2 regions of the Arthrobacter sp. B2060 genome follow, and region 1 is predicted to be linked to the other one. Evidence: riboswitches for the same ligand, from Rfam matches in the RefSeq annotation. Region 1 holds a riboswitch; the other holds the start of a gene.
The links. Region 1 has a riboswitch for cyclic di-AMP ahead of AC5RUM_RS08735 (M23 family metallopeptidase). Riboswitches for the same ligand answer to the same signal wherever they lie in the genome.
Positions count from the first base shown of each region.

Region 2: another riboswitch for cyclic di-AMP. It lies ahead of AC5RUM_RS13510 (M23 family metallopeptidase); the one in region 1 lies ahead of AC5RUM_RS08735 (M23 family metallopeptidase).

Region 1 is NZ_JBNHFR010000003.1:414,802-418,955, forward strand. It holds gene recO (DNA repair protein RecO) at 1-208, shown strand, start outside; gene AC5RUM_RS08720 (isoprenyl transferase) at 211-1,059, shown strand; gene AC5RUM_RS08725 (class I SAM-dependent methyltransferase) at 1,132-1,782, opposite strand; cyclic di-AMP (ydaO/yuaA leader) riboswitch at 2,023-2,196, shown strand; gene AC5RUM_RS08730 (hypothetical protein) at 2,219-2,356, opposite strand; gene AC5RUM_RS08735 (M23 family metallopeptidase) at 2,355-3,068, shown strand; gene AC5RUM_RS08740 (alpha/beta fold hydrolase) at 3,106-4,137, opposite strand.
Region 2 is NZ_JBNHFR010000007.1:54,394-58,547, forward strand. It holds gene serC (phosphoserine transaminase) at 1-648, opposite strand, end outside; gene AC5RUM_RS13505 (iron-dependent transcriptional repressor DtxR) at 977-1,672, shown strand; cyclic di-AMP (ydaO/yuaA leader) riboswitch at 1,840-2,048, shown strand; gene AC5RUM_RS13510 (M23 family metallopeptidase) at 2,053-2,877, shown strand; cyclic di-AMP (ydaO/yuaA leader) riboswitch at 3,016-3,185, shown strand; gene AC5RUM_RS13515 (C40 family peptidase) at 3,256-3,930, shown strand; gene AC5RUM_RS13520 (NlpC/P60 family protein) at 4,031-4,154, shown strand, end outside.

The DNA.
Region 1 (4,154 bases):
GGTCTGCGGGGAGTGCCGGCCGCCCGGGTCAGCGGCCCCGGCCGCCGAGACGGTGGCGCTGTTGGGTGCCCTGCTCACCGGAAACTGGACGACGGCGGATTCCTCACTGCCGCTGCACCGGCGGGAAGCGGCAGGCCTCGTGGCCAGTTACCTGCAGTGGCATCTTGAACGTGTCCTGAAATCCCTCAAACATGTGGAGCGTACCTAACAGTGTCCTTGGGAAAGAAGAGCACCCCTGCCCGGCGCCGGACCGCTCCGGTGGTGCCGCCGTATCCGCACCCTTCCGGTGCTGTTGCCCCGGCGATCCCGGCGGAATTCGTGCCCCGGCACGTGGCGATTGTTATGGACGGCAACGGACGGTGGGCCAACCAGCGGGGGCTGCCCCGCATCGAGGGCCACAAGGCGGGGGAGCCTGCGCTGCTGGACGTGGTGGCCGGGGCCATCGAACTGGGCATCAAGTACATCACCGTCTACGCCTTCTCCACGGAGAACTGGCGGCGGTCCCCGGAGGAAGTGCGCTTCCTGATGGGATTTAACAAGGATGTGCTGCGCCGGCAGCGGAACCAGCTGGACGACTGGGGCGTGCGGGTGCGCTGGTCCGGCCGCCGGCCCAAGCTCTGGGGATCAGTGATCCGCGAACTGGAAGAAGCCGAGGCCTATACCGCCGGAAACAGCACGTGCACGTTAACCATGTGTGTTAATTACGGTGGCCGCGCCGAGATTGCCGATGCCGTATCGGCGATCGCCGAGGACGTCGCCGCCGGACGGCTCAAACCCGGTTCCATCACGGAGAAAACCGTCCAAAAGTACCTCGACGAACCGGACCTGCCCGACGTCGACCTGTTCCTGCGCAGCTCGGGGGAGCAGCGGCTGTCCAACTTCATGCTCTGGCAGTCGGCCTATGCGGAGTTCGTCTTCCTGGACACGCTCTGGCCGGACGTCGACCGCCGCACCCTGTGGGACGCCGTGGGCATCTACGCACAGCGGGACCGCCGCTACGGGGGAGCGGTGGATGCTGCCAAGACTCCCATGGCGGCCGCCACCCATCAGCCCGGGTAGGGCCCGCGCTTCACCCTCACGATATTCGAAGAAGTTTCCCTGGCACGCGGCACTACTACGCGCGCCCAGGATCTAATGCTGTGGTTTGCCAAGCAGAATGGCGGCCTGCTGGTGGCTTTCCATGGCTCTCGGTGAGCGTACTAGTTGTGCGCGTGCCACGAAGCCTTGCTCAGTGAACCGGGTGGCTACTTCCTCGGGGGAATGCAGTTCTGCTCTGAGCTCGACATCATGTCCGTAGGCGTGGTTAATAGTGCGATGGCCGCTGCCGGCCTGGAAAGCGATGAGCGCCGAGCCGGATGGGCGGAGGACTCTCCAGAACTCCCGCGCAATTGCCGGCAACTCTGCCCTGGGGGAGTGGATGATCGAATACCAGGCAAGTATGCCGTCGGCAGCAGAATCGGATGCCGGCAGGTCGGTCAACTCTCCCACTTCAAAGCAGAGACCGGGATGGAGCTGCTGCGCGACCCGGATCATCTCGGGCGACAGGTCCACACCTGTGACGTTCAGTCCCGTGCGGGTCAGGTATTTGCTCATTCGGCCGGCGCCGCATCCGGCGTCGATCACTAGCCGGTCCGCGGAGGTGCGAATGTGGCCCGCGAACTCGTCGACCATGGCCATGTCGAGAAGCGACTCAAAGGCTGTATCGGGGATCACCCTCGAGTAAGCCTCGGCAACCGAATCGTAAGCGGTTCTGACCTTTATCAAGTTCTCGTGGTCAACCATGGACCGAGCCTACCGACACGCCTTGTCTCCTGTTGGCCCGCCGCCACTGCAACCCCGCCCACCGGCAGCCAGCTGGTCGGATTTAGGGCAGCCACCTAGTCGCTTTCTCCCCCTTCTGCAACCGCAACACGCCATCCTCTACGTAACGAATTTGTAACACCCTGTTTTTCTTGGTTTCATGGTTAGTACCACATACCTTCACCGGGTATGCGTGTACCCGCTTCGCCAAACCCCGCCGGCGGTACATGATCCCTTCACTCCAGGCGGGGGCGGAAGACCCATGAATGACGCCTTTGGGCGTCTTGGGGTGAAGCCTGGCCCTGTCACTGCAGCCTGTGAGGCGCGCGGCAGGGGAGGCCGGACAGTCCACTCGTCCGAATCCGACAGCTAATTTCGCCGGCGTCGAGAGGACCTACGCTGTGCCTTCCCACGACAATCACGGCTTGCGCCGTGCCATTTTCCCGCGCACATCCAGTAAGGGCCGCCGCCGGGCAGCCTCATCCCCGGTGCCCAGGCCGCGGGGCCGCGGCCAAAAGCTGGCTGTTGCGGCGGCGGTGACGGGAATGATCGGCATGACCGTACTCTCCACGGCTCACGCCGCCCCAACAGGGATCTTGGCCACGGGGGAGGCTCCTGCCAGTGCAGTGGCCGCTCCGGCCGCACAACCCTCCCTGCTCGCGGATGCAGGATCTCCACTGGTTTTTGACCAGCCCCAGGTCAAGGCCTCCCCGGCAGCGAAAGCGGCAGCGAAAGCGGCACCGAAAGCCGCGCGGAAAGCGGCACCGAAAGCTGCGCGGAAAGCGGCATCGAAGCCGGCGCGGAAACCGGCACTGAAGGCCGCACCCAAACCGGTACGGAAGCCGGCACCGAAACCCGCCCGGGCTTCCGCGCCTTCGGCAGGCCTGCGGGCACCGCTCGCCTCTACGATCGTGACTTCCCCATATGGGCACCGCGTCAATCCCCTGACCGGGGCAATCGGCGAATTACATACGGGGCTTGACTTCGCCGGGGCGTGCGGCACGCCCGTTCTGGCTGCGGCCAGGGGAAAGGTCACCGAGGCAGGCTGGAGCCCGTACGGCGGCGGAAACCGGATTGTTGTTGACCACGGCAAGGGACTGAAGACCACATACAACCATCTGGCCAGCATCGGCGTTTCCAAGGGCCAGACCCTGGCGCAGGGTGGACGGATAGCCGCTGTCGGAACGACCGGCAGCTCCACCGGCTGCCATCTTCATTTTGAAGTCATGGTCAATAACAGGACCGTCAACCCCGCCAGCTACCTATAGGCAAACAGGGCGACTTCCTGGCTGCACCTGGCCACTCTCATGGGAGCCGACCGAAGGATTCGTCCTCAGCGGCAAAGCCGTGGATCCACCGGGCCAGCCGCCGGTATGCGTCCGCGCGCACCTCGGCACGGGACAGGAAAACATCGTGCAGGGCGCCCTCGATCCGCTCCACGGACACGCTCTGGCCCAGTGAGAGGGCCCGCACGGCGATGACGTTGACGTCCAGTACTGCGTCCGTCCTGCGCATCTCTTCGGTCCAGAACGGCCCGTTGGCGCTTGCACCGGAAATCATCACCAGGATGGGGATGCCGATATGGAGCCCGCGTGCAACCTGCGCCTGGCCGGCAAGGACTGCGCTGAGCCAGCCGGCGCGGACCGGAAAGGCCATAGGAGGCCGATACTTGTCATCAAGGGTCCATTCCCCTTCGGCTGAGTTGCTGATGCTGCGCCAGTAGAAGCCGCGCTCGGGCAGGCGGAGCACAGCCTCCGGCCGGAAGCGGGCGAGGGGCTCCACCATGGTCCAGGCGGCCCGCCGGACCAGGGAACTGCCGTGCATTTCCAGCCACGGACTGTTCAGGACCAGCTGTGACACCACCCCCGGATTCCGGCTCACCCACAGGGCCGCCACGAGGCCGCCGGTGGAGTGCCCCATCATCACAAGCGACAGCGGCGCCGCGGGCTCCATCGCCGTGATCATGCCGACGGCGGTGCTGATTTCGGCGTCGTAGTTTGCCAGGTCGGCAACGTACCCGCCGTGCGCCTCGGGGCGCAGGCTGCGGCCGTGGTTGTGCATGTCCAGGGCAAAAAACTCGAAGTCCTGGCCGTTCCAGAAGCGTGCCAGTTCAACATTGAAAAAGTAATCGCTCCAGCCGTGCAGGAACAGCACTGCACGGCGCCGGTGCCGCTCCCCCTGCGCCGAAGGTGGCGCTGGGTTCGCCGCAGGCGGTGCGGGGTTGTTCAATGGGGCATAGCGGACAAGCGTCGCCGTCCGTGCGACGCCGTCGCTGCCCACGGCCTCGAAGGCAAAGGATTCGAAGCCCTCGCCGAGGATGTCGCTCTGCCACTCCATGGCACCAGACTAGACGC
Region 2 (4,154 bases), on a different contig from region 1:
CAGCGCGGCGGGGGAGAAGAGACCCAGCCACAGGCCGCCGTCGGAAGCGAAGTTCTTCTGCGGTGCGAAGTAGTAAACGTCGGTCTCGGCGACGTCTACGTCCAGTCCTCCGGCAGCGGACGTAGCGTCCACCAGGACGAGGGAACCTGCATCCGCGCCGCTCACGCGCTTGACCGGGGCGGCAACACCGGTGGAGGTCTCGTTCTGCGGCCAGGCGTAGACGTCAACGCCTGCCTCTGCCCGGGGCTCGGGGCAGGTTCCCGGCTCCGACTTGATGATGGACGAATCCGCAAGGAACGGGGCCTTGTTGGTGGCCGCGGCAAACTTCGAACCGAACTCACCGAAGGAGAGGTGCTGGGCCTTCTGCTCCACGAGGCCAAAACTCGCCACGTCCCAGAACGCCGTCGAGCCACCCACGCCGAGGATAACTTCATAGCCCTCGGGGGCGCGGAAGAACGTGCTGAGGCCCTCACGAACCGATCCGACAAGGTTCTTCACCGGCGCCTGGCGGTGGGACGTGCCCAGGAGCGTGGTGGCGGCTGCGGACAGCGCCTCGACCTGCTCCGGCCTGACCTTGGAAGGTCCGGCGCCGAACCGTCCATCCTTGGGCAGGAGGTTTGCTGGGATGGTGATGCTGGTCTCGCTCACAGGGGCTCCAATTTTCGGCATGGACATGCGGATCGGCGGGGACAGTTGGTGACCGGCGGTCAGGTATGGCTGCCCGCGAAGGCCCCCTTTATTCTGCCTGAGACGCGGAAATCCCGGGAACCGTGCCCGTCACAGTCCAGTCATTGAGACGCCGCGGTTTATCCGGAGTAATTCAAAATAGGCTAAGCTTTTGGTGGACGAACAGGCGGACAGTCGGCGTTGCACCGCCGCCGGATTGGGGCCGCGGCGGCTGGATGCCGAGCCGCCAGACGAGGGGCCCGCGGTACCGTGGGAGAACGCAAGTACTGTGCTCGAGGAGCTGAGCTGAATGACGGATCTGATCGACACCACGGAGATGTATCTTCGGACCATTTTGGAGCTGGAAGAAGAGAACATCGTGGCACTGCGTGCCCGCATCGCCGAGCGCCTCCGCCATTCGGGTCCTACCGTCTCCCAGACCGTCGGACGGATGGAGCGGGACGGGCTGGTTGTGGTTACCGGCGACCGGCACCTGGAGTTGACCGAAGTAGGGCGCAAACGCGCCACCGAGGTGATGCGCAAGCACCGGCTGGCCGAGCGCCTGCTTGCCGACGTCATTGGCCTGGACTGGGCGTATGTTCATGACGAAGCGTGTCGGTGGGAACACGTGATGAGCGAACGCGTGGAACGCAGGATCTACGAGATGCTGAATCACCCCACGGAATCGCCCTATGGCAACCCCATTCCCGGGCTGGCTGCGCTGGGCGGCGAGCCGACACGCACCTTTGCCGACGTCGACCTGAACCTGCTGGACGCCATGGGCAGTTATGGCCCGGACTCGCGGGTGACCGTCAGCAGGCTCGCCGAACCGATTCAGGTCGAGCCCGAACTCCTGCAGCAGCTGGACGAGGGCGGGATCCGCCCGGGAGCGACCGTGTCGCTGGAACGGGTCGGGGAGTACATTTCCGTGCGTGTCCCTGGCATCGACGGCGCCCTCGAGTTGCCGCCCGAAGTTGCTGCGCACGTGTTTGTCCGGGTGGCCTGAGTCACCCCGGTGCAGGTTGTCCGACATCAGCTGGCAGGATGACCCACCACTTTTGCACAAGCAAGATAACGGAATTATTACCGCAAGCTTTAATCGCCTATAGTTAAGTCGCAGCGCCGATACCAAAGCGTTACCTGATCCGGAGCCGAACTCTGCCAGCGGATCAGTCGCTCGAAACACCTTCTGGCAGAGGCGGAGGAACCACAACTGGCCGTTTAAAACGGCCTTGGGGTGAAGTCCGCAGCAGCAAGCCACCTTCCACAGACGGAATCCCCGGATACCTCTGTGCCAAAAAGGCTTGTCATTGCGGACCGGGTCGATCAACTCTCTGACCCGAATCCGACAGCTAACTTCGCAGGCTACCCAGAGAGGAACCGTTCTTGACCATGCAGAATGCCCGGGGCCGCCGCCGCGCTACCGGCTCCGCTGCCGAGCCCCGCACGCCCGTAGCGGTCGCCGCTGAGCGACCCCGCGATGCGCAGCGTCAAGCGCGGAAGCAACGCAGTCCTTTCCGTCAGGTCGCTGACTTCGCCGCTGCCAGCGGAGTCGGGCAGAAGGTCGGCGTGGCCCTTGCCGCCTCGGGCCTCCTGCTGACCGTCACAGTGCCCGCCACGAGCCCGGTCCTGGCCACGGCCGACCACAGCGCCCCGGCCGCCGCAGGTGCCGCCACGGCGCAGCCAGAGGTCTCCGCCGAGGCGGCAGCCAAGATTGACTTCAGCCGCACCTCCGTTGCGACAGCCGGTGACCCGGATGGCAAGCTCAAGCAGCTCCTGAGCGCACAGTCCGCCGGCAGTATCAGCCGCGCAGCCTCCGTCGGCAGCCTTGGCATGCCCTTGGCCACCATGGTGAAGTCCTCGCCCTTCGGATACCGCGTGAGCCCCATCACTGGCGGCGCCGGAGAGTTCCACCGTGGCCAGGACTTCGCGGCCCAGTGTGGAACAGAGGTGTACGCAGCGGCCAGCGGCACGGTCACGTTTGCGGGCTGGCACGAGTTTGGCGGCGGCAACAGGGTTGTCATCGACCATGGCAACGGCCTCGAAACCACGTATAACCATTTGTCGTCATCGAGCGTTCAGGTCGGCCAGAAGGTCAGCCGGGGCGACACGGTGGCACTCAGCGGGACCACCGGCGCATCCACCGGCTGCCACCTCCACTTTGAGGTGATGGTCAACGGAGAAGTCGTTGATCCCGAAGGCTGGCTGTAAGCAAAGCCGATGGAGAGCTCTCAGATTCTCGTGACACGCCGTGACCTGAATGTGACATTCCCTCCGAACTGTTGTACCGTCTAAACCGCGTCAACTTTTCCGAAGTTGACGCCCTTGAGTGGATTGCCTAACTCTGCCACCGCTCAAGGTCCGTTCGCATTACATCGTCTGGCAGGGGCGGGGGAACCAATTTTGGTCTTCGCAAGAAGGCCTTGGGGTTAAGTCGCAAAGCTTCCCAGGAAGCGGCGCGGCCGGGTGACTCCCATCCGAATCCGACAGCTCACCTCGTAGGCATTGGGAGAGGCTACCTTCGTGTCTTCACGCCACAATCTTGCGCGCCACCGTGCGCAAACGGTTCGTAAGAACCCGCTGGACTCCGTGTCCAAGGCAGTAAGCGCCAATGCAGGCACAGTAGGTCGTCAGGCAGCAGTCATTGCGGCCGCTTCAGGTCTCGTCCTGAGCGCCGGCATGCCAGCCAACGCGTCCGACGCCAACATCGGTGTTTCCGCCTCCGCTGAGTCCGGATCCCAGGCGGCACAGCTTGCTGTGACCGCCGCGCCCACCGCAACCGTCTCCTTCGAGCGTCCTGCCGTTACCACCGAGGCAGCCCCCGTCATTGAGACAGTCGCGCCCCAGTCCAGCGACGACACGGCCAGCCCCGAAGCTGCCGTGGAAACCATCGCGGCCAAGGCCGGGAAACTGGTTGACGCCGCAGGCTCGGGTGCAACGTCAGGTCTCGCGGGCATCGCCTACACCGGTATCGGCAGCCCGTACGTCTGGGGTGGCACCACTCCCAGCGGCTGGGACTGCTCCGGCTTCACCCAGTGGGTCTACGCACAGGCGGGCATCAGCATTCCGCGCGTCAATGCGTGGACAGCCATGAAGCCCACGTCGACTCCCGCTCCCGGCGACCTGGTCATGCAGAACGGCGGTGCCCACGTTGGCATCTACGTTGGCAACGGCATGATGATCAGCGCGCTGAACCCCTCGCAGGGCACCATCCTGCATGCAGTGTCCGCCACGGGCACGTCCTCGTTCTACACCCTTCGCTAAAACCCCCCATTCGAGACGATTCGGCGTACCCCCAAGACGCCGGCGCGTCGCTAAACCGCGGCCTGCTACAGCGGGCCGTGGAACACGAAAGAGAGAAATCATGACTACACGTGCGACCATTGCACGCCACCGCGCCGAGGTCACCAAGACCAACTCGCTGTCCGTCATTGCCAAGGCTGTCGGCGACAACGCCGGCGGAGTAGGCCGTCAGGCTGCTGTTATCG